DNA from 3 places in the Blautia sp. HCN-20427 genome. Region 2 is predicted to be linked to each of the others. Evidence: riboswitches for the same ligand, from Rfam matches in the RefSeq annotation. Region 2 holds a riboswitch; each other region holds the start of a gene.
The links. Region 2 has a riboswitch for cobalamin ahead of nikB (nickel ABC transporter permease). Riboswitches for the same ligand answer to the same signal wherever they lie in the genome.
Positions count from the first base shown of each region.

Region 1 (10,208 bases), on a different contig from region 2:
AGTGCTATAATAATGAACTGCAAACTCTTTCCTTGAATACACCGGCTTTGGAGGTTTTGAATTGTTCCGACAATCAATTGACTTCCCTGGATGTGTCTGATATGAAAAGTTTGACATCCGTGACTTACGACAATAATCCTCCATTAAAAACTCTGGATTTCAGAGGATGTGACAATCTGGAAAGAGGATATCATTCACAGAATCAGGAAACCGTTTATATATCTGCTGGCATGACGAAGTATATTGGTTGTCATGTAGTGCCTGAACATACAGGAAACCTGATTATTGATTTGAATGGTTATTTCATCGTAAATTCGGATGGAAGCAAATCGGTAGATTTGAATCAGGTCATCTCGCCTGCTTTTATTAAGGTTCTGGAGAAAGAAGGACATGCCTGCTTTGATTCAGAGACACATGTTTTAACGATTCCGGCACAAGATAAAGCCACGGTATTAGAGGCCGGATTTGACGGTCAGATAAATTCAACAAAATGGACCTTTTATACAGATATCACGGCCGTGGATGACTGTGTTGTAAAATTTGACAGCATGGGCGGTACTTTGGTGGACGACCAGATGCTCAGCAATGGAGAGAAGGCTGCGGAACCAACGGTTCCTGTGAAAGAAGGTTATATTTTTACCGGTTGGTACACGGATAAAGAATGTACCACTTTATATGATTTCTCTGCGCCGGTGACAGCAGATATTACACTTTATGCAGGCTGGTCCACTCAGGCCGTGAATACACCGCCAGTGATTACAGCCGGAGATATTACGCTGATGGTTGGAGATACTTTTGACCCATTGACCAATGTGACAGCTACAGATAAGGAAGATGGAAACCTCATTCTGACAAAAGATAACATTGCAGCAAATGATGTAGATACCAAAAAGGCGGGAACCTATCACGTTACTTATAAAGTAACAGATAAAAATGGAGTTTCTACAGAAAAGACCATTACAGTAACAGTAAAAGAAAATACCCCGCCTACCATTACAGCCAAAGATATAACGCTGAAGGTAGGGGACAGCTATAATCCTCTGTCCGGTGTTACAGCAGAAGACAAAGAGGACGGAAAAATCACCTTGACAAAAGACAACATTATAGCAAATGATGTGAACACGTCAAAAGCGGGAACCTATCATGTTACTTATAAAGTAACAGATAAAAATGGAGCTTCCACAGAAAAGACCATTACCGTGACTGTGAAAAAAACTACAAAAACAAGTGCAACTACGAAAAAGTCACCGAAAACAGGTGATATGGCAAACCTGGGTCTGCTGACTTCCATGTTAGCCGGTTCTTCCGGACTGATTGCCGTTTTAAAAGGAAAGGGCAGAAGGAAAAAATAAAGGAATTTTAAATACTTTACAAAAAGAGGCCGCCTTTGGGCAGCCTCTTTTTGTTGCTGAAAAGTATCGCATCTCTCACCGCTTTAAAAGCAGAAAAGAAATGACAATATTGAAGTATCATGCTATTATTTATGAATGATACAAATCTATGATATAGGAATTTAAAAATTCTCAGTTGTAAAGAATTTCAGACAGGAGGAATAACCGCATGAATTGGAATATACCACCGCTTTTTCCGGTAAAAGGCGTTATCTTTGATATGGATGGCCTGATGCTGGATACGGAACGAATGATTCAATATAGTTGGGAAGTCACAGGAGGAGAACTGGGATACTCCAATTTTGGCAGCAATATTTTGCACACTTTGGGCATGAGCCGGACCCAGAGAAATCAATATTTTCTGGAAAAATACGGGGAGGATTTTCCGCTGCAGCAGTTTACAGACCGTTATCATGAGGTTTATCATACCTGTGAACGGGAACATGGGATTCCGCAAAAGAAAGGACTGAAAGAGCTTCTGGAACTTTTAAAGCAGAGGCAGATTCCCATGGCTGTGGCAACTTCTACCCATAGAGAGCACACGATACCGGAATTGAAACGACAGGGGATTTTCTCTTACTTTCAGGAAATTGTTACAGGAGACATGGTAAAAGAGGGGAAACCTAATCCCCGTATATACCAGCTTACCTGCGAGAAGCTGCAGCTATGGCCGGAGGAAGTACTGGCCTTGGAGGATTCTTATAATGGAATCCGTTCTGCCAGCCAAGCAGGCACGAAAGTCATTATGATTCCGGATATTCTCACGGATGATACCCCGGTAAGTTCCTATCTGTACGGGAAAATGGAATCACTGACCCAGGTGGCCCAGTGGATTTCTGGACAGAAAAAATAAGATCCAGATATGAATAGGAGGATTGGCTTTATGAAACGAAAAAGGAAACTTTTATTCGTTGTTGTTTTCGTTTTATATACAGTGATACTTGCTGGTATTTCTTTTTTCATTGGAAATGAAAGCACAAGAAAACAGATAAAAAATTTAGCAGATGAGGGTACGGCAGAAACGTTCTATGCTGAGATTTCGGACAGAAAAAATAATTTTCTGCGAGTAACAGGGCTGGAAATAAATGATATAAATTTTCGTGGAGATTTTGTTTTTTCCATTGATGAGGAGACAAAAATGACGTGGAGATATACAGAAATCTCTGCGGAAGATTTGGACATAGGTGATACTGTTTCCATCACTTTTACCGGAGGAATTCAGGAAACAGCACCTGCAAAAATTACTCATGTGACGCAAATACAATTACTGGAGGATGAGAAATAAAACCAGAACAGAAAAAGCCTGTGCATCCGTCTGCCAGAAAGAATACACAAGCTTTTTTGGCTGTCAGGCTTCTAAGACCTGTAAGTGTTCGACCAGAAGTTTCCGGATTCCCGAATATTCCCCCAGTCCTTTGACTACCGGCTCTACTTCGTATCCGGCAGCTTTAAACTGACTGTACCAGGATTCCGGGTCATCCCCTGCCATATCGTTTTTCGCATGGTCGCCTGCCACAATCATAAAGGGAGCCAGAACCACTTTAGAAGGTTCATATGCCTTTACCATACGCAGAAGACTTTCCATGGTAGGATAGGCCTCCACTGTTCCCAGGAAGATGTTTTCATATCCCTTATCTTTAAAGGTATAGTCCAAAGCCGCATAGATGGAGTTGGCATAATGGGTTGTGCCGTGTCCCATAAGCACCAGAACTTCTTCTTTCTTCAGGTGGGAAAATTCTTCAGCCACAGCCTGGATGACGCTCAGATTGTCCTGCTCGCTGGTAAGAAGGGGATCCCCGAAGGAAATAGAATGAAAATATTCCTGATAAGACAAAGCGTCTTCTTTCATCAAATCATTTTCAATTCCATTGATAACATGGGTGGGCTGCACCAGCACGTCGGTGATACCGTCTGCCCGCATTTGTTCCATGGCTTCTTTTACCGTGTTGATATGAATATTATCGCGCTTGTTTACTTTTTTGATAATCATCTTGCTGGTCCAGGCCCGATACAGAGGGTAATGGGGGAAGGCCTGCTGCATATCCCGTTCAATAGCGTCGATGGTGACTTCCCTGGTATCGTTATGGCTGGTGCCGAAACTTACTGCCAGAATGGCCTTTCTGGTTTCGTTTGACATGATTTTCTTACCTCCGTAGTGTGGATTCAAATTTACTTCTGCAATATATTGTTCCAGTGCCTTCAGATTTTTCGGCAGCGGAAGAGAGGATTTCAAAATCCCTTTTTTGCACAGGCTTTCGAAAAGCTCCAGAACCGCCGGGGGCTCCAGATTGGTCTGCCTTAAAGCTGCCCGGTTTCCGAAAACTTCGGCGGGGCTGCCGTGCATCAGCACCCTGCCTTCGTGAAAGAGCATGACTTCGTCCGCCCATTCATAGGCATAATTGACGTCATGAGTGGCCATGAGTACCGTAATGCCGTTTTCTGTCATGCGGTCTACAATGTGGTTGACCATAGTGGTGTGTTTGGGGTCTAAAGCTGCCGCAGGTTCGTCTAAAATAATAATGTCCGGGTGCATAACCAGAATGTCGGCAATGGAAACCTGCTTTTTCTGTCCTCCGCTTAAAGCATGGGTGGGTTTGTGGCGAAAAGGAGTGATTTCCAGATAATCAATGACTTCCTCCACTTCTTTTTTTGCCTGGTCTTCGGAAATCCCCAGGTTTAAAATTCCAAAAGAAATTTCCTGGTACACGCTGGCAGAGAAAAGCTGGTTGTCCGGGTCCTGAAACACAATGCCCACTTTGCTGCGCAGATGTAATAGTCCCTTTTTGTTATAGTTCACTTCTTCTCCGTTAAAATACAGTTTTCCCGACTGGGGTTTATGGATTCCCGTGCAGCAGAGGAAAAACGTAGACTTTCCGCTGCCATTGGCTCCCATAAAGGCCACTTTCTGTCCCCTTCGGATTTCCAGGGAAAGTCCGTTTAAAGAGTGGGAGTTGTCATCATCATAGGAAAAATGCAGATTATCGGCTTTTAATATCATATCTGAATTCATGAAAAAAATCTCCTCCATACAGCAAAAATAAATAAGGCGGTATCGAATGCCACAATGGCAGCAATGATTCGTTTCCTGGGAGGCCGGTTTTCCGACAGAACCCGTATGGTGCCGTCATAGCAGCGGGCTTCCATAGCGTCGTAGAGCCGGTTGGAACGTTGTACCGCCCGTATCATCAGCACAGATCCCAGCATACCGAAGGATTTCAGAGACGTCCGGTAATCCTTATTTCCCAGTCTGCAGTTTTGGGAAGTGGAAATGGCAGAAGCCACATCCAGCAGTACGAAGATAAACCGATAAATCAGCAGCATCAGTTCAATCAGCAGACGGGGACAGTGCAGTTTCCGCAAAACCTCCAGAATATCGGGCATTGGGGTGGTAAAGGACAAAAAGTACAGGCAGGAAACCGCGGAAAGAGCGGTGAGAATCAGCTGTACCGCATAAAAAAAGGAATGGTAGCTTGCCGTCAGATACCAGTTTCCAAGGGGAATGGCAAAGAAATCCATGGGAACCTGTTTTAAATTGAACATAATGGCTATGGTACTTAAAAACAAAAATGCCAGAGGTACGGTGAGAAACTTAAGATAACGCAAAACAGGGACTCCCCCTTTCCAAACGGTAAGAATCCCTGTCACAGCTAATACGATACCTGCCACCGCAGTCGAACGACTCATTACACAGATACACAGTGTAATCACTGCAAAGGCAAATTTCTCACTGGCATTTTCATATCTAAGCCGGGAATTGTAACACAGCTTATCAATGACTATCATAGAAACTCCTTTCGCCAGAGAACTTTAGTTTTCATCTTTCATCCATTTTTTACGCTCTACAAAACGTCCCATAAAAAAGGCAATGACGCCTACGCCAATACCGGTCTGGAGACAGAAGAGCAGGCTTTCCACTTCGCCGGGAAGTTCTCCGCCAATGAGCTTTTCAAAAATGGGGGTTGCCCAGGGTTCATAGGAGGAATCCACTTCCTCTACCACGGTGCTTCCGGCATCGTCGGAACCGCCGAATTCCGCGTCTTTTAAGACAAACAGCGGAACAAATGCAATTAAGAAAATAACGAGAATGGCCAGAATGACTTTTTTCTTCATCTTATTTTCCCTCCTTTAAATAACCAATCGCACGAAGTTCCGGTTTAGCATAGGTTTCCAGACCCATGATAATCAATACCGTGATGACGCCTTCAATAAGAGCCAGAGGAACCTGTGTAGGTGCAAATACCAGCAGGAATTTGCCTACTGCAGCGCCAAAGGTGGTATCCGCATGATGGGCAAGAGCCATCTGTACCGCAGTCACGCAGTATGTAAATAAGTCACCTAAAAATGCGGCCAAAAATACACAGACTTTTTTATCCACATTGGCCTTTTTCAGCACAACATAAAGACCATAAGATACAAAAGGTCCTGCGATTGCCATGGAGAATGTGTTTGCTCCAATCGTAGTCAGTCCGCCGTGTGCCAGTAAAATAGCCTGGAACAGGAGAACAATCAGCCCCAGAATGGAAACGGCAGACGGGCCAAACAGAATTGCTCCAAGCCCGGTGCCTGTCATGTGAGAACAGCTTCCGGTTACGGAAGGAATCTTCAAGGAAGAAATTACAAAGACAAAGGCGCCGGACATAGCCAGCAGGGTGACCAGATTTCGGTGTTCGTTTAAAGTTTTTTTGATAGACATGAATCCTGCAATGAGAAACGGTACGCACAGGACACCCCATGCGATGCAGAATCCTCCCGGAAGGTAACCTTCCATAATGTGCATGGCACTGACGGTTGGGACAATGCCGAAGGTAAGCGCAAAGGCGCTTGCCAGTACCAGAATACGTTTTTGATTTTTACTCATTTTTCTTCTCCCTTCTGATTTGCATGAATAAAATAAAAAACCTGTACGGCAGGGACCGACAGGCATCAGAAGAACAAGAGGTTATAGCAAGGTGAATAGATATGCTATGAGCCAACCTGTTCTTACACAAGGCCATCGTTCGTAACCTGTGTAAATCGCATGTATAAGGCAGGTCTTCTGACTCAGGTATCTTTGCTGCATTTTGCCTTCCCATTACAACAGTGGCATATTAAAATACAGCTCCTCCATTACAGCGGCGTGACCGTGTAAGATTTTCACTTAACTTTCCTATTCTCCTGCATAGCAGGCACCGTTATACATTCAATTCTTGTTCCATTGTAGCATATAGGGAAATTTTGTCAATGTTTTGTCAAATGAAATTGTACAAAAATCACAAAATACTTAAGTTGCACCCAAAAGAATTCTATGCTAAGATGAAAAAAGATTTTTAAGAAAAGCAACAAAAGATATGGGAGATTAAAAAACAATGAGTATTTCCATGATTGGCATTGACTACAGCAGAGCAGCCGTGGACATCCGCGCACAATTTTCTTTTACCAAGAAAAACGCTGTAGCTGCAATGGAACATTTAAAGGAAGAACCGGGCATTGCAGGCTGTATTATTTTGTCTACCTGCAACCGAATGGAAATTTGGGCAAGCACCACGGAAGACTGGCAGGGTTCTCTCTATGAATTTTTGTGCCGGGAAAAAGGGAAAGAACCGGCAGAATATGCACAGTATTTTGCGGAAAGGACAGAAGAGGAAGCAGTAGAACATCTTTTTTATCTTACCAGCGGTCTGAAATCCCAGATTCTGGCAGAAGACCAGATCATTACCCAGGTAAAGGATGCTCTGAGTTTGTCCAGGGAAGCCTACTGCACGGACAATGTGCTGGAGGTACTGTTTCGCATGGCGGTGACGGCAGCCAAGAAGGTAAAGACAAAAGTCATCTTTTCCAGGGGCAACAGTTCCGTGATTCATCAAGCCATTCACTGCCTGGAGGAAAAGGGCTTTTCCTTGTTTGGCAAAACCTGCATGGTTATCGGAAACGGAGAAATGGGCAAGGTGGCGGCGCTGGCTCTTAGAGAAGCAGGTGCAGAGGTGACGGTTACGGTGCGCCAGTATCGAAGCGGCATTGTCAATATCCCTAAGGGCTGTGAGCGGATTAATTACGGTGACCGGGGAGAATTTCTGCCTCAGTGCGATTTGGTTGTCAGCGCTACGGCCAGTCCTAACTATACACTGACCAGGGAGCTTCTGGAAACCGTCCCGCCCGTGGAACATCTGGTATTGATTGATTTGGCCGTACCAAGGGATATTGAACCCTCTGCCGGAGAACTTTCCGGTATTACCCTGTACGACATAGACAGCTTTAAGATTGATGCGGTTTCTCCGAAGCTGCAGCAGAGTCTGGAAAAAGCCGGGGAAATTTTGCAGGAACAGATGGAGGATTTTTACAACTGGTATGGCGGCAGAGACTTAATTCCCAGAATCCAGGACATTAAGGCAGAGGCGGTGCAGGATTTAAATCTCCGGATACTGAAAATTCTGCGGAAAACTCCCATGGAAGAAAAAGACCGGGAAAATCTGCTGCAGGCCATTGATACAGCTGCGGCAAAGGTGGTTAACAAAATGATGTTCGGGCTGAAGGATTCTCTGGAAGAAAAGGAATTTTTAAACTGCGTGGAAGGACTGGAAAAACTGTATGAAAACTGAAAAGGAAAATAAAAAATTTTTTCCTGTGTTTATAGACCTGAGCACAAAGAGAGTCGTAGTGTTTGGCGCGGGGAAGATTGCCACAAGGAGAGCAGAGACGCTGCTGTCTTTTGCAGGGGAGCTTATCGTCATTGCTCCGGCCTGTACAGAGAGGATTGCACAGCTTTTTGAGGAAGGAAAGCTGGTATATAAAGAAAAACCTTATGACCGGGAAGATTTGTATGCAGCAGATGTGGTGCTGGCTGCCACAGATGATACAAAAGTCAATGAGGACATTTACAGCGCCTGCAAATGTCTGGGGATTCCGGTGAATACGGCCAGCAATCAGCAAAAATGTGATTTTCATTTTCCGGGTATTCTGGAATATGAAGGCGTGGTGCTGGGCTTTAACGGCAGCGGAAAAGACCACAAAAAGGTAAAAGAGGTCCGCGAAAAAACCCGGAAAGCCCTGGAACAAATCCGAAAGGAAGAAGAAAAATGCGAAAAATAATCATTGGAAGCCGGGAGAGCAAACTGGCAGTGGTGCAGAGCGAAATGGTGAAAAAGGCCATTGAGGACAGCCACGAAGACATAGAGGTGGAGATTTACACCATGAAAACCACGGGGGATAAGATTCTGGACAGAACCCTGGATAAAATCGGCGGGAAAGGACTCTTTGTAAAAGAATTGGACAAAGCTCTTTTAGACAGAAAAACGGACATTTCCGTGCATAGCTTAAAAGATATGCCCATGGAAGTACCAAAAGAACTGCCGCTTCTGGCTTTTTCCAAAAGAGAAGACCCAAGGGATGTGCTGGTACTTCCCCAAGGGGTACATACGCTGGATAAGACGAAACCCATTGGCTGTTCCAGTCTCCGGAGAATTTTGCAGTTAAAAGAACTGTATCCGGATATGGAGTGCAAAAGCGTAAGAGGCAATGTCCAGACCCGTTTGAAAAAACTGGACAGCGGGGAGTACAGCGCTCTCATACTGGCTGCGGCAGGACTGAAACGGCTTGGGCTTGAAGCACGGATTTCCCGGTATTTTCAGCCGGAAGAGATGATTCCCGCTGCAGGACAGGGAATTCTGGCAGTGCAGGGACGGGCAGGAGAGCCTGGGGATTATCTGAAGGAATTTTCCGACTTGGAGGGATTCTATGCGGCAGTGGCAGAACGAGCCTTTGTCCGGCATTTAGACGGCGGCTGTTCCTCTCCTGTAGCAGCCCATGCCGTAGTCCGTGAGAAGGAAATCGTCCTTCGGGGCTTGTATTATGATGAAGAAACCGGAAAATATGAAAAAGGCATGATAACCGGTCCGGCAGAAGAAGGGGAAACGCTGGGTATTTCTCTTGCACAAAAACTGCGTGATACATGCAAAAATCAAGAATAAAGGAGCAGATAACATGAGTACAGGAAAAGTCTGGCTGGTAGGAGCGGGACCGGGAGATGCGGGGCTCTTTACCATAAAAGGAATGGAAACACTGCAGCAGGCAGAGGTGGTGGTTTACGACAGTCTGGTGGGACAGGAAATTCTCTCCCGGATACCGGAGAGCGCCCGCTGTATCAATGTGGGAAAACGGGCTTCTCATCACACTATGCCCCAGGAACAGATTAATCAGGTATTGGTAGAAGAAGCAAAGAAAGGACACCGTGTGGTGCGCTTAAAAGGCGGAGATCCCTTCCTTTTCGGACGGGGCGGGGAAGAACTGGAACTGCTGGTGAAAGAGGGGATTCCCTACGAAGTAGTTCCGGGTGTGACTTCTCCCATTGCCGTGCCGGCTTACAATGGAATTCCTGTGACACACCGGGACTTTACCTCTTCGGTGCACATTATTACGGGACATAAGAAGCAGGGAGCGGCTTATGATATTGATTTTGACGCACTGGTACGGACAAAGGGAACTCTGGTCTTTTTAATGGGAGTCAGCGCGCTTTCTGATATCTGCCAGTCCCTTTTGCAGGCAGGTATGGATCAGGATATGCCTGCGGCGATTTTGCAGAAAGGAACTACAGCAGGTCAGAAAAGAATTGTGGCAACGGTTTCCACATTGGAGGAAGAAGTTAAGAAACAGGGCATTGAGACCCCTGCTATTATTGTAGTGGGAAAGGTCTGTGCTCTGGCCAAAGAGTTTGCCTGGCATGAAAAGCTGCCTCTTTCCGGGTATAAGGTTATGGTTACAAGGCCAAGAGATTTGATTTCCTCTATGGCTTCCAGGCTGCGGCTTTTGGGGGCGGAAGTTCTGGAACTTCCGGCTATCCGCACA
Region 1 is NZ_JBBKBX010000023.1:26,395-36,602, forward strand. Features, by position in the region: gene WKT17_RS13125 (immunoglobulin-like domain-containing protein) at 1-1,352, shown strand, start outside; gene WKT17_RS13130 (HAD family hydrolase) at 1,561-2,244, shown strand; gene WKT17_RS13135 (DUF3221 domain-containing protein) at 2,275-2,676, shown strand; gene WKT17_RS13140 (sirohydrochlorin cobaltochelatase) at 2,740-3,528, opposite strand; partial or broken gene WKT17_RS13145 (energy-coupling factor ABC transporter ATP-binding protein) at 3,799-4,419, opposite strand; gene cbiQ (cobalt ECF transporter T component CbiQ) at 4,398-5,174, opposite strand; gene WKT17_RS13155 (energy-coupling factor ABC transporter substrate-binding protein) at 5,199-5,501, opposite strand; gene WKT17_RS13160 (energy-coupling factor ABC transporter permease) at 5,503-6,249, opposite strand; cobalamin riboswitch at 6,400-6,580, opposite strand; gene hemA (glutamyl-tRNA reductase) at 6,737-7,966, shown strand; gene WKT17_RS13170 (precorrin-2 dehydrogenase/sirohydrochlorin ferrochelatase family protein) at 7,956-8,456, shown strand; gene hemC (hydroxymethylbilane synthase) at 8,444-9,334, shown strand; gene cobA (uroporphyrinogen-III C-methyltransferase) at 9,348-10,208, shown strand, end outside.
Region 1: another riboswitch for cobalamin. It lies ahead of WKT17_RS13160 (energy-coupling factor ABC transporter permease); the one in region 2 lies ahead of nikB (nickel ABC transporter permease).

Region 2 (10,208 bases):
TTTTCCATGCCGTATCTGCTCAGTTGTTTTTTGCAGACCTTTTACGGTATGGCAGATTTGTATGTGACAGGGCAGTATAACAAAGCGGCGGCTATTTCCGCTGTTTCCATAGGCAGCCAGGTGATGCATATGCTTGCCGTGGTGGTAGTGGGGCTGGCTATGGGAACCACAGTGCTTCTGGGACAGGCTGTGGGAGAGAAGAATCAGGAAAAGGCCGGGAAAATTGTGGGAAATACGGTGGTTTTGTTTCTGGCGGTATCTGTGGTGTTTACAGGGCTTTTACTGCTTGGCACAGATCAGATTATGGAGTGGGTGGCTGTGCCGAAAGAAGCGTTGGCACAGACGAAAAGCTATCTGACCATTTGCTTCTGCGGGATTCCCTTTATTACTGCCTACAATATTTTAAGCTGTATTTTCAGAGGCATGGGGGATTCCAAAAGTCCCATGTACTTTGTGGCAGCGGCCTGCGTGCTGAATATTCTGCTGGATTTCCTTTTTATCGGAGGATTTCAGATGGCGGCGACAGGGGCGGCTCTGGGGACAGTACTTTCCCAGACGGCCAGTGTGATAATGGCATTTGCGGTCATTCGGAAGAAAAAAGAATTTGCCTTGTATCTGACAGGAAGAGATTTGAGACCGGAAAGAGAAACCCTGAGGAAAATTCTGAAAATTGGTGTGCCTGTGGCCTGCCAGGACGGATTTATCCAGATTTCTTTTATCTTAATTACGGTCATAGCAAATCAGAGAGGCGTTGTGGCAGCGGCAGGCGTGGGGATTGTGGAAAAGGTTATCAGTTTTCTTTTTCTGGTTCCCTCTGCCATGCTGTCGTCCATTTCGGCTATTGCAGCACAGAATGTAGGTGCAGGAAAACATGAGAGGGCAGAGAAAACCCTGGGATATGGGCTTTTGATTTCCGTGTCCTTTGGGATTGTGGCAGCCTTGGCCTGCAATCTGGCGCCGGAGATGATATTAGGCTTGTTCTCTAAAGAAAAAGATATTATTTTTATGGGAAGCCAGTATTTGAAGGCTTATGCACTGGACTGTGCCATTGCGGGGGTGCATTTCTGCTTCAGCGGTTATTTCTGTGCTTACGGAAAATCTACGGTTTCTTTTCTGCACAATTTGATTTCCATGGCTGCTGTGCGGGTTCCGGGGGCTTATCTGGCGGCAGTATATTTTCCGGATACCCTGTACCCTATGGGATTGGCGGCGCCGGCGGGCTCGCTTTTGTCATCGGTTATCTGTATGGCTGTGTTCTTGTATTTCAGAAAGAGGAGAATCAGACAGTCCTTGTGAAAAAGGGCATGTTTTTGCTGGTTTTTGCATAGGCTTTAAAAACGGAACAAGGACAGTCTTTTGATATGCAGGAATTTGTTCACGGACTGCAGCGGTTTGTATGGGGACCTGGAATGCTGGTGTTTTTTCTGGCAGCAGGTATCCGTTTTACCCTGCAGTCCCGTTTTTTTCAGCTTCGGAAACTGCCTTTTTGGCTGAAAAGCACACTGGGTTCTCTGAAGAAACAGGAGGAATCAGAAAGAAGAGAGGAACACTCTATTTCGCAGTTTCAGTCTTTCTGTACGGCACTGGCGGCCACTTTGGGAACGGGAAACATTACGGGAGTGGCAACAGCGCTGATGTTTGGCGGGCCGGGAGCGATTTTCTGGCTTTGGGTTTCGGCTTTTTTTGGTATGATGACCAGTTATGCGGAAAATTTTCTTGGAATAAAATACCGCTACAGAGACGAAAAGGGACGCTGGAAGGGCGGCGCCATGGTTTATATGGAACGTGGATTACAGTGCCGGCCGCTGGCTGTGGTTTTTGCTGTCTGCTGTCTGGGGGCGTCTTTTGGCATGGGGAACATGGTACAGGGAAATTCTATGGCTCAGGGGCTTTGGGAGGCTTTTCACATTCCTCCCTTTGTATCCGGATGTATCTGTATGGTGTTGGTTGCCGTGGCCCTTACCGGCGGAGTGAAGAGAATTGCGGCTTTTACGGAAAAGCTGGTTCCGCTTATGGCAGCGGCCTATCTGGGCGGAGCGCTGGTGGTGCTTTTTGTTTACCGGGAGCGGATTCCAGAGGCGTTTCGGCTTATAGTTACAGAGGCGTTCCGGGTGCAGGCGGCGGCAGGCGGGATTGCCGGATATGGCATGGGGCAGGCTGTCCGCATGGGAATTGCCAGGGGAATTTTCTCCAATGAGGCGGGGCTTGGCTCTTCTGTTCTGGCCCATGCCAATACGCAGGTATCGTCGCCCCAGGTGCAGGGGATGTGGGGGATGGCAGAGATTTTTATTGACACCATGGTAGTTTGTACGGTGACAGCGTTGGTACTTTTGGTCAGCGGTGTGTATGAACCCCAGGGATTTCTGTCCCGGATACAGACCGGCGGGCCTATCACAGACGGAACTACGCTGACAGGAATGGCTTTTGCCACAGTACTTCCCTGGGGGCGGCAGTTTCTGGCAGCAGCTACGGCACTTTTTGCTCTTGCTACCATTCTGGGCTGGTCCTGCTTTGGGGAACAGACGGCAGAGTACCTGGGGAAGGAAAAAGGGGTGGCCCTGTACCGGCTGGTTTACATTCTGGTGACCCTGCCGGGGTGCATACTGGCGCCCCAGATGATATGGGAACTATCGGATGCCTTAAATGGTATGATGGCTGTTCCAAACCTGCTGGCTCTGTTTTTTCTGGGGCGGGAAGTGCGGTATGAAAATGCGAACAAAGAAACCGGATAGAAGGAAATACTATAAAGAAACGATAAAATAAAGTGTAAGGAAAGGTTTTTCTTCGTCGTTTTATACAATGAAAAAACAAAAAAATTCCTTTTTTTTCTAAAGAAGGGTTGTTTTTATGAATTAGTTGCGTTAAACTGAAAAAGGCAGACAAAGATAGTTATCCTGAGATACTTGGAGGAAAAAAGATTGAAATTGAAAGAACTAAAGAGAGTGCTTGCCCTATCCATGGCATTTACGCTGGCGGTTCCTGCCAATGTATATGCAGCAGAGGTGCAGGTACAGACAGAGGGCAACAGCCATTTAGAAGCAGAGACCCCGGAACAACCGGAAGCTCCACAAGAGAATCAGACGGAACAGACGCCGGAAACACCGGAAGGTGAGAATAGCGGTACAGATACAGAAACCCCGGAGCAGCCGGAAACCCCAGAGACACCAGAGACTCCGGAAACCCCGGAGGTTCCGCAGCAAGAGACCCCGGAAGCATATGAGCAGAGAACGGGCTACCAGCTGCCGGGAGGTCATCATTATGTATTGGACGCAAATGGCTTTGTGATATTACTGGAAGACGGTTCTCCTAAGGTGGAGGCAGACCAGCCGGAAGTTCCGCAGCAAGAGACCCCGGAAGCATATGAGCAGAGAACAGGCTATCAGCTGCCGGAAGGTCATCACTATGTGTTGGATGCAAACGGCTTTGTGATATTATTGGAAGACGGTTCTCCTAAGGTGGAAGCAGACCAGCCGGAAGTTCCGCAGCAAGAGACCCCGGAAACATATGAGCAGAGAACGGGCTATCAGCTGCCGGAAGGTTATCATTATGTGTTGGATGCAAACGGTTATGTGATTTTGTTGGAAAACGGTTCTCCGCAGATTGCAGCAGATGACACTTCTGCACCGTCTACCAATGAGGAACTGGTGGCGGATCAGCAGATATATGAAGTTCCCCAGCTGGTAGAGGACTTCCGCTTCTGGACCGTGGCCAGAAAATACGCTTTTGCAAAAGATAGTCTGGAAATCAAAGAGGAAATGAATCAGGAATCCCGCAGTGTGGGAACTTTGGACAAGGAAGGCGTGTGCTATATTCTCAAAGAGGAAGAAGACGGCTGGTTATATGTGGAATCCGGCAAAGTCAGAGGATTTGTAAAGGCAGACACCGTGACGACAGGCGAGGACGCGCAGAAGATTCTGGAAAAATACCAGAAGAAAGCCAAAGAAAAAGCAGAGAAAGAAAAGAAAACTTATACGGGAATTGAGGGAACAGCTCCGGTCGCAAAGGAACTGGTGCCTTATCTGGAAAACAAAGCTTTTCTGCATCTGAGAGCTACGGTAAATCAGACGGTTGTACAGAAAGATTATGCGCTGACCACAGCAAGTCTCCTTAATGTAAGAGAGGGAAAAGGCACAGACAGCCGTATTGTGGCAACGCTTACCAGAGGAAGTCTGGTGTATGTCATTGCGGACAAGGACCAGGATTGGATTTACATAGAGTCCGGAGATGTCCGGGGATTTGTAAGCTGTGAATACCTCAACATGGCAGATACGGTTAAGACAGAAGTAGAGCAGAAAGGTGAAGAGACTTACACGACAGCGGAGTCTCAGATTGAGCAGGATGAAAACCAGGCCCGCTATTATACACTGACATCCATTAAGTCCGGTATTCCGGGGGGAGAAGTGCGAAACTCCATCGTGGAATTTGCTTCTCAGTTTATCGGAAATCCTTATGTATGGGGCGGTACCAGTCTGACAGACGGTGCAGACTGCTCCGGTTTTGTACAGAGTATTTACAAGCAGTACGGCTATGACCTGCCCAGAGTGGCAGAAGACCAGGCTCAGTACGGTACCAAAATTGCCGTAGAAGATGCGCAGCCGGGAGATTTGATTTTCTATGCTAAGGACGGATATATTTTCCATGTGGTCATGTATGCAGGAAATGGCAAGACCATTGAAGCAAAGGGAACGAACTATGGTATTGTGTCCGATGATGTAAATTCCAACTGCGCAGTATGGGCCACCAGAATTCTGGACGATACCAGAACCGTATACGGCAGCAGTGATATTGCAGAAGTCAATGCTACAGAAGATATGTACGGCGAGTTGTTAGGAAACTTTAAACTGACTTACTACTGCTCCTGCGAGATTTGCTGTGACGTGGAAACCGGTATTACCGCAACAGGCACACCGGTTGTAGAGGGACAGACAATTGCTGTAGACCCAAGTGTGATTCCATACGGAACCAAAGTCATTATTAATGGCCATGTATTTACTGCAGAGGACTGCGGCGGTGCAATTAAGGGCAACCGCATTGACGTCTATGTCAGTGACCATGACAGAGCCAATGCCCTGGGCGTAAATTATGCAGATGTATATTTGATGAAATAAGCATACAGAAAAAGCAGAAGGAACTGTGTCAAAGCGGTTCCTTCTGTTTCGTTCATTGACATGACAGCAAGGCCGTTTTATAATTTAGTACAACGAATCAGAAAAAGAGAAAAGGGGGAATCTGTATGCAGATTTCAAGCCGTTTTACCATTGCCGTACACATATTGCTTTGTATAGATACGTTTCAGGGGAAATACAAACTCACCAGTGAATTTCTGGCGGCCAGTGTGCATGTGAATCCGGTGATTATCCGAAAAATTCTGTCCCAGCTGAAAGCCGCCGGAATTGTGGAGGTACAGAGGGGAAGCGGAGGCGCGTCGATTGTGGGAAAGCTGGAAGAAATCAGCTTTCTGGATATTTATCGTGCGGTAGAATGTGTGGAAAAAGAGGGTCTTTTTCATTTTCATGAAAGTCCCAATCCCCTGTGTCCGGTGGGAAGAAACATTCATCAGGTGCTGGATGGCAGACTTATCCAGGTACAGAATGCGTTAGAGAGAGAACTTGAAAAAATGACGCTGGCAGATGTGGTAAAAGATGCCAGAACCTGTATGGCAAAAGAAACAGAATAGAGAAAGACAGTGCCTGTCAGAGGACATGCTCCCTTTTAAGCAAATGTTGAAAAAGGAAAACGATTTGCTTGGAAGGGAATTTTTTATGGCAAAATGAAAAAAAATATGGTTGTAACTATTGACATTACAATTAAGAGGGGGTTATACTGTAGTTGTAAATAAGATTATTACAACAAACAAATGAAAAAGGAGCATAACATCATGAATGAAGTCGTAAAATTTTTACAGGAAAACCCGGTACAGTATCTTGCAACCATTGGACGTGACGGAAAGGCAAAATGCCGTCCTTTTATGTTCTGCTTTGAAAAAGAGGGGAAATTATGGTTTTGCACCAATCACACCAAGGATGTTTTTAAGGATATGAAAGAGAATCCCTATGTGGAAGTGACCGTATCCAGCCCGGATTATACCTGGATTCGATTGAACGGAAAAGCTGTTTTTGAGGATAATCGGGAGGTAAAAGAAGCCTGCATGGAGAATCCTATTGTAAAGGGACAGTACGAAACCGCAGACAATCCGATTTTTGAAGTGTTTTATTTGGCAGAAGCAAAAGCGGTTCTTGCAGATTTCTCCGGTAACCCGCCGAGAACCTATACATTTTAAGGATATTTTATAAGAGAAACGGGGGATTTTTATGACTGCACAGGAATATTTGAAGTATATTGTGAAGGAACTGCATACTGTGGTGTTTTCCACAGTGGATGAAAAAGGCTATCCCGTCACCTGCGCCATTGATATGATGGATGGAGATGAAAGCAGTCTGTATTTTCTGACGGCCAGAGGAAAGCAGTTCTACAGTCGCCTGAAAGCCAACAGACATATTGCGTTTACCGCCCTCCGGGGAAAAGATACCCTTTCCAGTATAGCGGTTTCCGTACAGGGAGAGGCAAAAGAATTGGGCAGCGGCAGAGTGGAAGACTTGTTTCAGAAAAATGCTTATATGTATGAAATTTATCCCACAAGACAGTCGAGAGAAGCTTTGATCGTTTTCCAGATTTACAAGGGCCGGGGGGAATGGTTTGATTTGTCAAAAAAGCCCATAGAGCGCTTTGACTTTTCTTTCGGAGAAGCCAGCCGGAAGCAGGAGGGGTATGTGATTACCCGGAAATGTATTCACTGCGGTGTGTGCAGTCAGACTTGTCCCCAGCAGTGTATTGACGTCGCTGCCGGGGTTATCAGGCAGCAAAATTGTCTGCACTGCGGAAACTGTTACCGCAGATGTCCGGTTAAAGCTGTAGAAAGGAGAGGACGAGATGACACAGAGTGAAAGAAGACTTAAAAAGTGTATCCATAACAAATTGTGATACATAAAGTGTTGAATTTTCAAAATCTTCCAGTATAATTAGGGGCAGAAATCATAACAGGATATAAGTTGCGTAAGCATTCATAGAGAAACCGGTGTAAGTCCGGTACGGTCCCGCCACTGTAACAAGGAGTTTTTGCAGCGTATGCCACTGAAGGAAAGCTTTGGGAAGGTGCTGTAGAAGCGGTGAGTTGAAGTCAGGAGAACTGCTTATATCTTTGGGAAGTTTCTCACGGCTGATGAGAACTCTTAAAATACGGTTAGGTATAAATAACAATATCGAATTTTATGAGTAGAGACAGTCTGTATATGCATATATCAGATTGTCTTTTTGCCGTTATAAAAACAGGAGGTGGAAGATTTTGAAGAAAGAAAACCTGGGCAGGCGGCTTTTGCAAATCGTAATTGTGCTTTTTGGAATCAGCTTTTTTACCTTTGGCCTGACCTATTTGTCCCCTGGTGACCCGGCGGAAATTATGCTTACCGAATGTGGAAATATTCCCACACCGGAGCTTTTGGAGCAGACCAGGGCAGAACTGGGGCTGGACAAGCCTTTTCTGGTGCAGTACGGAAACTGGTTAAAAGGGGTGCTGACCGGTGATATGGGAAAATCCTATTCCATGAAGGTTCCGGTGGTGGAAAAACTGGTATCCTGCTTTTTTCCTACCCTCAAGCTGGCACTGGCATCTCTGCTTATTATGATATTGTTTTCCATACCACTGGGAATATTGTCAGCAGTTTATCACAACCGCTGGCCGGACTATCTGGTGCGGGGCCTGACTTTTTTCGGCGTTTCGGTTCCCAATTTCTGGATTGGTCTGATTCTGCTCAGTATTTTCGGGGTGCAGCTTCGGTGGGTGACCGTGTCCGGGGGAAGTACCGATTTTAAATCCCTGGTGTTGCCGGCTGTTACCCTGGCTATTGCCATGTCTGCCAAATACACCAGACAGGTGCGGATTGCCGTGCTGGAAGAGCTGCAGCAGGATTACGTTACAGGGGCCCATATGAGGGGACTTTCAGAGAAAAAGATTTTGTGGAAACATGTGCTTCCCAATGCTACGCTTCCTCTGGTAACGCTTTTGGGGCTTTCCCTGGGCAGTCTGCTGGGCGGAACGGCAGTGGTGGAAATTATTTATAACTGGCCGGGGCTTGGAAGCATGGCGGTAAAAGCCATTTCCTGCAGGGATTATCCTTTGGTGCAGGGCTATGTTTTGTGGATTGCCCTGCTCTACATGGGCATTAATCTTTTGGTAGACCTTTCCTATGAACGGCTGGACCCAAGACTGAAGGAGGAGCGGTAAGTGAAAATTTGGAAATTTTTGAAGACAAACAGGCAGTTTACACTTTTTCTCACACTGGCTCTGGGGATTGCCGCCATTGCCGTATTTGCACCGTGGATTGCTCCCAAAGATCCCTACGAGGCGGTGATGAGCCATTCTTTGCAGGCGCCGGGAGGAGAATATCTCTGCGGTACGGATAAGCTGGGAAGAGATGTGCTTTCCAGAGTTATCTACGGCACCCGTTCTTCTCTGGTCATGACCCTTTGTCTGGTTGTCGTGATTTTTGTGGTGGGAACTGCGCTGGGAATTCTGGCCGGATATTTCGGCGGGTTTGTGGATGCCGTGATTATGAGGATTGCAGATATGATGATTTCCTTTCCCGGACTGGTGCTGGCTATTGCCATTGCAGGTCTTTTAGGACCCAGTATGGTCAATGCCGTCCTTGCCATTTCGGCAGTGAGCTGGACAAAGTATGCCAGACTGGCTCGAAGTATGGTGCTGAAAATAAAGAAAAATCTTTACATTGAGGCAGCCGTAGTAACAGGAACCCGAAATCATAAAATCATTCTGAACTACATTTTGCCCAATATGATTACCACCATGGTGGTGACTGCGGCAACAGATATCGGAACCATGATGTTGGAACTGGCGTCCCTGTCCTTTCTGGGATTCGGCGCCCAGGCTCCGGTTCCCGAGTGGGGGCTTATGCTCAACGAGGGCAGAACTTATCTGACCAAGGCTCCCTGGCTGATGTTGTATCCGGGAATTGCCATCGTCATTGTGGTTGTTGTGTTTAATATGCTGGGAGACAGTATCCGTGATATTTTAGACCCCAGACAGGAAAAGAAAAGGAGAGCGTAATGAAAAAGAAATGGGTAAGAAGAATATGCAGCACTCTGTTGGCAGGAAGTATGGCGGCGTCTCTGCTGACCGGATGCGGGAGTGGAAACGGAGAAAAATCAGAAGGCAGTGCCTCCTCCTCTTCTGCACAGGAAAAGCAGGAACTGACCATTGGTGTAACCAGCTTTGCAGATACACTGGAACCGACAGAGCAGTATTTCAGCTGGGTGGTATCCCGGTATGGAATCGGTGAAACACTGGTAAAATTTGATGAAAAGGGAGAGATTGTACCCTGTCTGGCAGAAAGCTGGGAAAATAGCCAGGACAAGCTGACCTGGACTTTTAAAATCCGTGAGGGCGTGAAGTTTTCAAATGGAGAAGAAATGACACCGGAGCTGGTAAAAGCCTCTCTGGAGAGAACCTTTTCTCTAAGCGACCGTGCGGAAACCTTTTTCGCGCCTGCCTCCATAGAAACAGAGGGACAGAATCTGAAAATCACCACCAAAGAACCGGTGGCAGTCCTTCCGGGCAGCCTTGCGGATCCGCTGTTTCTCATTGTGGATGCCAATGCGGATACGGAGTCCTTTGCCATGTCCGGTCCTATCTGCACAGGACCTTATGCGGTGGAATCCTTTAGCCCCACGGATTCCTGCGTGGTAGTGAAAAATGAATATTACTGGGGTGGGGAGGTACCCCTTGAAAAGGTGGTATTAAAATGTATCGACGACCAGACCACCCGTTCCATGGCTTTGCAGACAGGGGAAATCCAGATTGCCTACAATTTGAAAACGGAAAACCTGGCAGATTTTGAAAACGATGACAGTATTCAGGTGCAGGAGCTGGAATCCCTGCGCTCCACCTACGCCTTTATGAATCAGAACGGCGTTTTAAAGGACAAAGCGTTAAGACAGGCTATCATTCGGGGATTGGACCGGGAAACCTACTGCAGCACACTGCTGGAAGGGGGCGCAACACCGGGAAAAGCGCCGGTTCCTCCAACGTTGGACTTTGGCTTTGACCAGCTTCAGGACGAAAATGCCTATGACCCGGAAGGCGCAAAGGCTCTGCTAAAAGAGGCAGGATATATAGACAAGGATGGGGACGGCTT
Region 2 is NZ_JBBKBX010000001.1:123,704-133,911, reverse strand. Features, by position in the region: gene WKT17_RS00615 (MATE family efflux transporter) at 1-1,296, shown strand, start outside; gene WKT17_RS00610 (alanine/glycine:cation symporter family protein) at 1,362-2,732, shown strand; gene WKT17_RS00605 (NlpC/P60 family protein) at 2,919-5,108, shown strand; gene WKT17_RS00600 (Rrf2 family transcriptional regulator) at 5,234-5,677, shown strand; gene WKT17_RS00595 (pyridoxamine 5'-phosphate oxidase family protein) at 5,879-6,280, shown strand; gene WKT17_RS00590 (pyridoxamine 5'-phosphate oxidase family protein) at 6,312-6,944, shown strand; cobalamin riboswitch at 7,030-7,208, shown strand; gene nikB (nickel ABC transporter permease) at 7,343-8,281, shown strand; gene nikC (nickel transporter permease) at 8,282-9,121, shown strand; gene WKT17_RS00575 (ABC transporter substrate-binding protein) at 9,121-10,208, shown strand, end outside.

Region 3 (10,208 bases), on a different contig from region 2:
CGTGCTGTTTAAATAAATCAAAGGTCCCATAAAGTCATTCCATACGTTTACGAAAGTAAAGATGGTCAGAGTTGCAATTCCCGGCTTCGCCAGAGGAAGCACAACTCTGGCAAAGATACCGTACTCGCCCAATCCGTCAATTCTCGCTGCTTCTGACAGTTCTTTCGGCACACTTAAGAAAAACTGCCGCATTAAGAACACGCCGAACGCACTGAACGCATGAAGCATAATCAGTCCCACATGGGTGTTGTTTAAACCGAATTTGGACATCATAGTAAACTGAGGCACCATGTATACCTGCCATGGAACTGCAATCGTGGTGACATAAGCCAGGAACAGGAAATCTCTTCCCTTAAACTCCATTTTTGCAAAACCGTAAGCTGCAAAACAACTGGTAGCCAGCTGGATAATGGTGGTAATTACCGTCAGCTTCGTGCTGTTTTTGAAAAAAGTCAGAAGCGGAATCTTTTCCCAGATTTCCTGGTAATTCTCGAAATGGAAGCTTCTGGGAATCCATTCCATGGGAATACTGAACACATCTTTATTCAGCTTCACGGAAGAAATCAACATCCAGTAAAAAGGAACTGCCATGAGCACGGCCAGGAAAGTCAAGCCTATATAAATAAATATCTTTTTTCTCTTTTCTGCTTTCATATTGTCACCCCTTTACATCCATTCCGTAAATTTCTTCTCGCCCTTAAACTGAATCAGCGTAATCACCAGTACAATGACAAAGAGAACAATGGCGCTTGCGCTTGCATAGCCAAATTCAAAGTTGGTAAACGCTGCATCGTAAATATGGTTTACCATAACCTGGGTTGCACGGCCGGGTCCTCCGCCTGTCATAATATAAATCAGGTCAAATACCTTAAAGCACTGAATGGTCAGCATAATAACAACAAAGAAAGTTGTGGGCTTCAGCATGGGGATGGTGATGTATCTCAGTTTTTTCCATCCGGTGGCCCCGTCCAGACTTGCCGCCTCATAAAGTTCTTTAGAAATCCCCTGCAAAGCTGCCAGATATACAATCATGTAATAGCCCATGTATTTCCATACACTGACAATAATAATGGCAGGCATGGCCCATTTCACAGATGCCACCCATCCCGGAGGATTGGAAATACCAATGGCTCTTAAAAATTCATTAATCGGTCCCACATCTTTCATAAAAAGCATGTTCCACACAGCTCCTACCGCAACCAGGGAAGCGATATAAGGGAAGAAAAATGCAGTACGGTAAACCACAATTCCTTTAATCTTACTGTTCAGAAGCACTGCGATAAGAAGTGCTGCCGCAACCGTCAGCGGCACGGTGAAAACCGCATAATAAAAGGTGTGTCCCACGGACATCTTAAAGGTAGAATCTCCCATGAGTCTCACAAAGTTATCAAATCCCACAAATTCCATAGGTGTATTTGCAGAACCGTTCCACTTCATGACACTTAATACAAAGGAAAATACTACCGGAATAAAGATGAACAGAAAATATCCGATAAAGTTTGGCAGGATAAATGAATATCCAATCAGATTATTTTTTACAACTCTTTTTTGTTTCGGTGTTAATGCCATATCCTTTTTCTCCTGTCTTTCTTCCTTACGGATTGGCCTCCCGTATTTCCTTAACGCGTTCTGTCATATTCTTGATTCCGTCGTCAATACTTTCCTCGCCAATCATAATCAGGTCATGTTCTTCTTCCACTGCTTTACGAATTTTTTCAATGTTTTTGTCCAGTGGTCTGTCAAATACCATTCCCTTTAATTCCAGTGCTTCTGCACAGCCTTCCGGAAAACCTTCCACAGATGTGACTTTGTTCATAATGGTGTCATTCTGAATAACGGTCAGGATACCCTGTTCTGCCAGCTTTTCTGCTGTTTCTTCGCTGGTTGCACATTTGATGAATTCCCATGCCAAATCTTTCTGGTCAGAATTTGCATTGATAGCCACCGGTGTTACCGCGCCAACGCTGTTGCCTGCCTCTACGCCCTCCGGATGCGGAATGGTTGCGAATCCCCAGTTAAATCCAAGTTCTCCTGCATTCTGTGCCTGGAGAAGGTTTGCAATAAACCAGGTTCCCATGGGCATCATTGCACACTGCTGCTGCTCAAAAACGCTGGAATAATGTAAATTACCTGTTTTAATAGTTGCGTAATCCTGAATGATGCCATCCTCCTGCATGCGAAGAGCCTGTTCATAAGCAGGTTTCAGGAAGCTGTAGTCATCGGATACCAGTGTATTCTTTCCGTCCTGAATAGCCCAGTTGCATACCAGCGCCATCCAGTTGTGGTTGTGTGTTCCGTAAATCTTGTCATTGCCTTCTCCGGAGGTCATCTTTCTCGCCAGTTCTTCGTATTCATCCCAGGTCATATCATTGCTTGGATAAGGAACGCCTGCTTTGTCAAATAAGTCTTTGTTGTAATACAGAACATACCAGTCCGAGCGGTAAGGCAGTGTGTAGGAGGAACCATCAATCTGTAAATCCTCTGCTGTTCCGTTGTAAACAGATAAGTCCAGCTTATCTTTTTCTATGTATTCATCCAGACAGGCAATCTGTCCTTTCTGCTGCATACTCAACTGTGTCCCCATATCTTTTACGAAGATAACATCCGGGTCCGGGTCACCGCCAGCCAGCATAACCGTCAATTTGTTGTTGTATTCATTGGCCGCTGTGTCAATGTATTCAATTTCTACATCCGGGTATTTTTCCTGAAATACCTCTACCGCCGCTTTGAACTGCGGTGATGTGTCATTGTCCCATGTGGAAATGGTCAGCTTCTGCTTTCCGTCTGCAGTTTCCTTTCCGTCCTCTTTTTTTTCACCTCCGCAGCCTGCCAGCATTCCCACTGACATCGCCGCGATAAGTCCCATTGCCATTGCTTTTCTTGCTTTCATGTGCTGCTCTCCTTCTTTCTCTTCATTCTTTTCTCCGCTCTTTACGGGGTGTTTTCTTTGTAGTTATAGATTAACAGAAAGCCTTTTTTTCTGAAATGAATTATTTTCCTATTTCTGTTACTTTCTGCAGGTTGCAGCAAAATTTTCTTGTCATTTTTTTAGATTCTGTTACTATTTCCGCATTACAAAGTGGGATTCTTCCATTGACGAAACTGCAGATTTGTTTTAGACTATACTCGATTTTGCATTTTCAATTTTAAAAAGAGGGGGACTTATCATTGTTTCAAGACAAAACTCAAAACAGACAATTTCTGTGCAGTTACGGCGTCTTCATCATAAACGGTATGCTTGCACTCTCCATTGGCTCACTCCTGCCTTATATCCGGGATTCCCGGGGACTGGCCTATGCTTTTTGCGGTATGATTGTCAGCCTTCATTCCGTAGGAAATCTGATTTCCAGCTTTGCCTGCGGCGCTTTATCCGAGGTCTGGGGAAGAAAGAAAAGCATTCTTTTTTTCAATTCTTTCATTGCCCTTTCCTACCTGGTCATTCTTCTTTCTGACAATAATTTTATGTTGGCACTGGCCTTTTTCCTCACCGGTATGGCCCGGGGCGCTACCAGTAATTTTTGCAACACCTCCATTAACGAACTGGCTCCCGGTAAGGCATCGCTCTTAAATGGCCTGCATGCCATGTTTGCTATCGGCGCCTTTACTTTCCCGCTTCTGCTGCTTGCCATGACGCGGACAAACAGCGATAACTGGATTTACGCCTGTTCTTTCATGCTGATTATGGGCGTTTTAAGCTGGGTCATGTATTTTATGATTCCTGATTCTGTTAAAGAAAAAAAAGAAGAACAGATAAAAAAAGCTGCTGATTTTGCTTTTTTCAAAGAACCGCTGTTTTATCTCTGCACACTGACTCTTTTCTTCTATCTCTGTGCAGAACAGGGAGTAATTGGCTGGATGATTACTTACTTTAAGGATACCGGACTGCTGCCCGCATCTCTTTCTCAGGTCACGGCCAGCCTTTTATGGGTCATGATTCTAGCCGGCCGCCTTTTAACGGCTTGGCTTTCCACTAGAGTTCATAAGGAATGGCTGCTGCTTGTCATGGGCTTCGGACTGGTGGGATTTTTAATCCTACTGCTGTTCAGTTCCACTACACCGCTGATTCTTGTGGGAATTATGGGCTTTGGCTTCAGTATGGCAGGGCTTTATCCCACTACGGTTTCCTTTTCTGGAAGCCTTATCCAAAAATATTCTCTGGCCTGGAGTTTCATTCTCACTCTTGCCAGCTTCGGCTCTATTCTCATGCCGTCCATTATCGGTAAAATTGCAGAAACTGCCGGTATTTACTACGGCATGCAGTCCATTATTGCAGTTGTGGTCATTGACCTGGTTTGCATTCTTCTGCTGGTAAGACATATACGAAAAATGAGAAAAAGTGCGCTTTAAAAAATGCAGTTAAGGGGTTTTTTAAGATTTAGAGCTTAAAAATCGGTATTTACCGACACCCCTTCCTGCATTTCTTTTATACAACTTTATATCCATGGTGTCCGGCAGAAACAGTACAAACTCATCGCCTCCAACCCTGCAGGCCAAGTCATAAAAGGAACAGCAATAAAAATTTCCTGTTTGTTTCCATCAAACTGAACATTAGAAATAGAAATGTCTGTCAGACAATGCACTTTCCCATTTTCCTTTTTATATTTTTTCCCATAAATACTATAACTTGAAATTTCCCGCTGAATTGCGGATAAGAGACTATGTAGAAATCTTTTTGATGGACACTCCCTGATTCCGGTCACGAAGCTTTCCTGCTCTCTGCGGAGGATGCGCGGTTTTGTTTGTTGCGGGAAAACAAAACCTGTAAACAGCCAAACAGGAAACATAGAATCAGGGAATATACCACCTGCCATTTAATCAATGCATAATTCTATAAGTTCAGGTTCACCTTTCGGCAATTCCATAAAAAAATCCACCTTCCTTGTGAAAGCGGACTCGTCAACTGTCTGTAAACAGTGTGAGGGATTTCAAACTTTGCACGGAAGTTATCACCTTACTACTACTAAGCAGGTTTCCTGACTCATGGCTCATCGCTTTGCCGCTCCTTCTCGTACTGCTTCGTACAATGGACTTCTGCGGCATCACTCCCCAAATACAGTGACCGGATCGCTCAGGACTCACACCTGATTCCCTTTTCACCAGTGTTGTGCGGTCAACACGGTGCACTTAATAGGTTTATGGAATTATACATTGATTATAATACCATTGCCTCCAAGCCGCGTCAAGCACTTTTCCTAATTTTCTCCTGTTTTTTGCTGTTCTCTTCGGCGTTTTGTCATAAGCCCGCCGATACGTCCCGTTTCCTTTGCAGACAGGCTTTTCCAGCCATTTGCAGCTACCCGGTCCAAAAGTCCCAGTTCTCCGGCAATTTCATATTTTATTTTTTCCTCTTCCGGAATATTGTTTAAATCAATTTTTTCTTCTTTTTTCTTTGCCATAAAAAAGCCACACTCCTTTCTAACTGGAGTATGGCCCTTTTTTCTCACTTTATACCGTCTGTAAATTTTATTTTGGAATTACAATGGCTGCAATGATATAAGCCACAATTCCTGTGCCGCAGTTCATGCAGGTCAAGATAATCCATGCCAGCCTTATTAAAGTAGGGTCAATATTAAAATATTCTGCAATTCCTCCGCAGACCCCTGCCAGCATATAATTTACAGAGGAACGATACAATCTTTTATCAGACATATGATAACTCCTTTCCTTGCTTCTATTTTTTATTTACTTTCAAACTCGATTTCCATATTTCCCATATCATTTGACACGTCTATGGTCTTTTGGCTGTCTGCATTTCCGAAAACACCTTCCTGGTAACCCACATACTCCTTTCCATCCAGAACCAGATTGCCGCTGTCGCTTTCTGCATAAACGGTATAATCGTTTAGTTTTCCGGCACATTTCACCTGGAGATTTCCGGTGGAACACTCTATTTCTCCTGTTTGAAATTCCAGATACTCTGCCTGCACACTTCCGGTATCTGTTTCCAGATAAGCCTTATCGGTCCGCAGTTTTCCCACTGTTTTTATCTGAGCCGTATCGGAAACCAGCTCCAGATCTTTGAATGTTTTATTTTCCGGTACTTCTATCACAAGTTTTGTCTTTTCGCTGTCATGGTCGCCTTCGGCTTCTATATACAATTCCTTATTATCGAAGCTGCGGCTTACCGTATCGTCTTCCCGGACTCCCAGAATCCGAATGGTATTTCCCGTGGTTGTACGGATTTCTGCAATTCCTGTATCCACTTCCAGGAGGAGACGCTCTACCTCTGTCTGGGAGTATTCCAGGTTTCCCGGTGTACTGTCATCATCAACTGCATCAATATCCGACAGACCTTCGTCCCATTTGTCTTCCCACTCTTCATATCTGTGTTCATGCTTCTGCAGCTTGTGGGCTATCATCCGAAACAGCCGGGTATTTGCCAGATGATTTCCTTCATAAACCAAATCAATACTTCCGCCTGCCGCCACACCTGCGCCGAACAGAATACCTCCCAAAAGCCCCAAACACAGTATGGAAATCAAAACAATTTTTGTAAACTTCTTCATGCCCGGTCACCTCCTGTATGTCCTCTGTGAAGAATTCGCTGAATCAAATCTATGCACCATCGGAAACAAGGCGGAAAAACTTTTATCACCAGAAGGAAAAATCCCAAAGTCAAAAGCAGTCCCAGCGCTGTCATCATAAGCGCTGCCCCTGCGGTAACTACAGCAGTAGCCGGAGTTCCCAACTGAAAAATAAAGGCATTAGCCAGAAGCACCACACCGCCAACTACCAATCCCAGCCCGCTAAAAAGCAAAGCTGCCAGAATTCCAATGCAGGCGCCCAAAAGCCCCAGAAACACACCCAGCAGTCCCAGTCCCAATCCGCCCCACAAAGGACAAGTAAGAATCACCAATACCAATAGCAGCGGCCAGGAAAGTCCGCCTCTTGGCTGTTTTCTCTGTGCGGTTCCCGCATAGGTTCGATACGGTCCCTCATAAGCTGTACTTCCCCCATTCTCCTCTCCGTGATAACGGCTTCCATCCCAGTTATTCTTTTCCTGGCGGTCTTCCTCATGATTTTGGGAGTCGGAAGAAGATTCTGCCTTTTGCCGCTCAGGCATATTCCGTTCTTCAAACCGTTCATCCCGGTATCCGGCCTCTGTGTATGCCCCATACTCATTCTGTCCCTCTTCCAGGCCGGCTTTTATGATGGCTGCCACCTTCCCCGGACTTCCCAGTTCCTGTATGACAGAGGATTCGTTTTCTTCCCCTGCATCCTCAAAATAGTTTTCATAATATTCCAGAGCGTCTTTTCTGTCCGCTTCCGGTATATCCCACAACAGCCGCGAAAGCTGCGCCAAAAATTCCTTTCTGTTCATGCCTGAATCCCTCCCTCGAACAATTCACTGATTTTCGTTGAGTAGCTTTTCCATTCTGCCCGGTACAGATTCAACTGCACCATCCCTTTCTCTGTTACCTTATAATATCGCCGGTTTCTTCCGCCGTATTCTCTGTCATAAGTTTCCAAACACTGGTCTTTTAAAAGTCTCCGCAGAACCGGATAGAGCGTGGATTCCGAAACCTCCAGCACCTGACGCACATCCTGGGTAATTTTATACCCATAGGTACCCTCGTTTTCCTTGGATACAACGGCCAGCACAATGGCGTCCAAAAGCGCTGCTCCTGTATTAAAAACCATATGTCCACCTCGCTTCCTTTTTTCTCCATAATATTGTTTCTTAAGCAATACTATTTTATGTTTAATACTATACGTCATATAATATAATATTGTCAATAATATTTTACAGAAGAAAAACAAAAGAAATTTTAAAGATTTTTCTTTTCTTTCTCTCTGCAAACCTTTATACTCGTATAGAGACACATTTCGCAAATTTCAAGGATTTTCGACACAGGAGGAATACATGAAAAAACAATTCGGAAAAATATTTGCCATTCTGGCCGCTGCCGCCATTCTGATTCTGGGCATGATTGCCGGAAGATATTTGGAGTCCAGTAAGAAGCCGGAGCTGAACACGTCTGCGATTACCGCGCAGATTTCAGAACTCTCCCAGCTGTCCACCGCAGAACTTGCCTACCGGGGACTGGTACGGTACAGCCAGGGAGAAATCACCTTTCTCACCAAGAAAGAATTTACGATGATTTACGATGCCAATGTAAAGGCCGGGGTGGATTTAGGACAGGTACAGATGGATATAAAGGGAAACAAAGTATCCGTAACCCTTCCCAAAGCAGAAATTCAGGACATTACCATTGACCCGGACAGCCTGGAATTTTATGATGAAAAATTTGCACTTTTTAATTTTCAGGACCGCCAGGATACCGTAGAGGCTCTGCAGTATGCCAAAGAGGACGTAACCAAGCAGGCAGAAAAAACAGATTTGCTCACCACCGCAGAAGAACGGGCGAAAACCGTGATTACGGAACTGGTAAATTCCATGTGGAACCAGGAGGATACAAAGCCGGAAATTACCTTTGAAACGGCTGCAGATACCCAATCGGAATCCTCTGCGGCAAATTAAAAAAATTTACAGAAAAGAGGCTGTCAAACAGCCTCTTTTCCGTTTCCACTATATGCCAGAATTCTTATACCGGCACCGCTTCTCCCAGGTCAATGGAATAAATATATTTCTCCTTCACTGCTTTTCCGGTCAGCCGTTCCAGGGCTTCTGCATAATATTCCAACTGTACCTGATATTTCTTTATCAGAGAAGCCGGATTCTTTCCATACACCTTGTCGGTTTTGTAATCCACCAGCACCAGCGCCCCGTTTTCCTCGAAATACGCATCCATAATTCCCTGAATGAGCACTTGTTCCTGTGGGTCATATTCCGGCTTCACCTGATTAGCAGATACTTCCATAACAAAGGGCTGCTCCCGATAGAGCTTCCCCTTCTCCATTGCCGCTTTCATCCGCTGTCCCAGAGCACTTTGGACAAACCGGTAAATATCCTGAGCCCGCACTGTTTTTTCCATGATTTTTGTCAGTTTTCCCTGCTGCCCTAACGCTTTTATCTGCGCCTTTATCTGGTCTAAATCCTCTGTTTTTCCATAGTCCAGATTTTCCAGAACCCGGTGATAGATGGTTCCTCTGGCCGCCCCCTGAGGCGTTGCTTCCTTCTCCCGCATAAAAGCAGGCACATAAGTCTCCACAGGTTTTTCCTCATACAGAACATGGCTTTCCTCCTGTACCGGCTCCTGCATGCGCTTCACTTCGGAAACCGTGAGTTTGGAGGGAATCAGTGCCTGGGCTTCGTAGGGATACACGTAGGAAAAACTGTCTTCCAATTCCTGTTTCAGCTTTTCATCGTAAACCTGTCCGCAGTCCCAGGACAGCAGCCGTGCTTTCTCCTGTTCCTCTTCCATGCGCAGCTGGGTTTCTTCTATGACTAATTCCAATGGGTAAACTTTACGGATAAGAAAATCTCCTTCCCCTTCATACAACGGATTCAGCGGGTATACGGGAAGTTCGTATTCTGCATACAGTGGTTTCATGGCTCTGTGACGGGCCAAAGCCTGCAAAATCCAATCCATATAGCTTTTTCCTTTTGTACGCATACCGTAGGAAAGACGCTCTTCCCGCTGCCGCTTCACCATCTCAAATCCGACCAGCTTTTCCTGCAGCTTTAAAACTGTTCCCGTAAGAATCAGTTTCTCCTTGGCTCTGGTAAGGGCCACATAGAGAATCCTCAGCTCTTCTCCCAGACTCTCTGCCTGAATTTCCTGCTGTACAGCTCTTTGCAGAATGGTTCTGGTACGAATCCGCAGCTTTTCGTCCATAGCCGGGGCGCCAATTCCCAAATCCGGGTGCATAACCATACTTTCTCTGGCGTCCTGCATATTGATACTTTTCCCCATACCTGCCACAAAGACAATGGGAAATTCCAGTCCTTTGCTGCCGTGAATACTCATAATCCGCACGGTATCCTCTTTGTCGGAAAGAATATTGGCCTCCCCGAAATCCACCTGATACTTTTTCAAATTTTCAATATAGCGGATAAAGTTAAACAGCCCACGGTAACTGGTGCTTTCATAATCTCTGGCCTTCTCTGCCAACATCAGCAGATTGGCCTTTTTCTGTTCCCCGGACACAAAGGCCTGCTGATAGAGCAGAAATCCCGTTTCATCGAAGAAATCCCAAATCAGTTCATGCATAGGGGTATAGGGCACCTTGCTCCGCAGTTTCCGGTAAATCTTAAGAAAACCACGGGTCTTTTCCCCCAGGGGACTGTCCTGCTGCTCTGCCAG
Region 3 is NZ_JBBKBX010000011.1:63,516-73,723, reverse strand. Features, by position in the region: gene WKT17_RS08565 (carbohydrate ABC transporter permease) at 1-654, opposite strand, end outside; gene WKT17_RS08560 (carbohydrate ABC transporter permease) at 667-1,569, opposite strand; gene WKT17_RS08555 (ABC transporter substrate-binding protein) at 1,595-2,890, opposite strand; gene WKT17_RS08550 (MFS transporter) at 3,169-4,347, shown strand; gene WKT17_RS08545 (hypothetical protein) at 4,434-4,811, opposite strand; cobalamin riboswitch at 4,947-5,143, opposite strand; gene WKT17_RS08540 (small, acid-soluble spore protein, alpha/beta type) at 5,193-5,396, opposite strand; gene WKT17_RS08535 (PspC domain-containing protein) at 5,464-5,649, opposite strand; gene WKT17_RS08530 (DUF4097 family beta strand repeat-containing protein) at 5,679-6,506, opposite strand; gene WKT17_RS08525 (DUF1700 domain-containing protein) at 6,503-7,321, opposite strand; gene WKT17_RS08520 (PadR family transcriptional regulator) at 7,318-7,641, opposite strand; gene WKT17_RS08515 (DUF4230 domain-containing protein) at 7,865-8,482, shown strand; gene addA (helicase-exonuclease AddAB subunit AddA) at 8,547-10,208, opposite strand, start outside.
Region 3: another riboswitch for cobalamin. It lies ahead of WKT17_RS08545 (hypothetical protein); the one in region 2 lies ahead of nikB (nickel ABC transporter permease).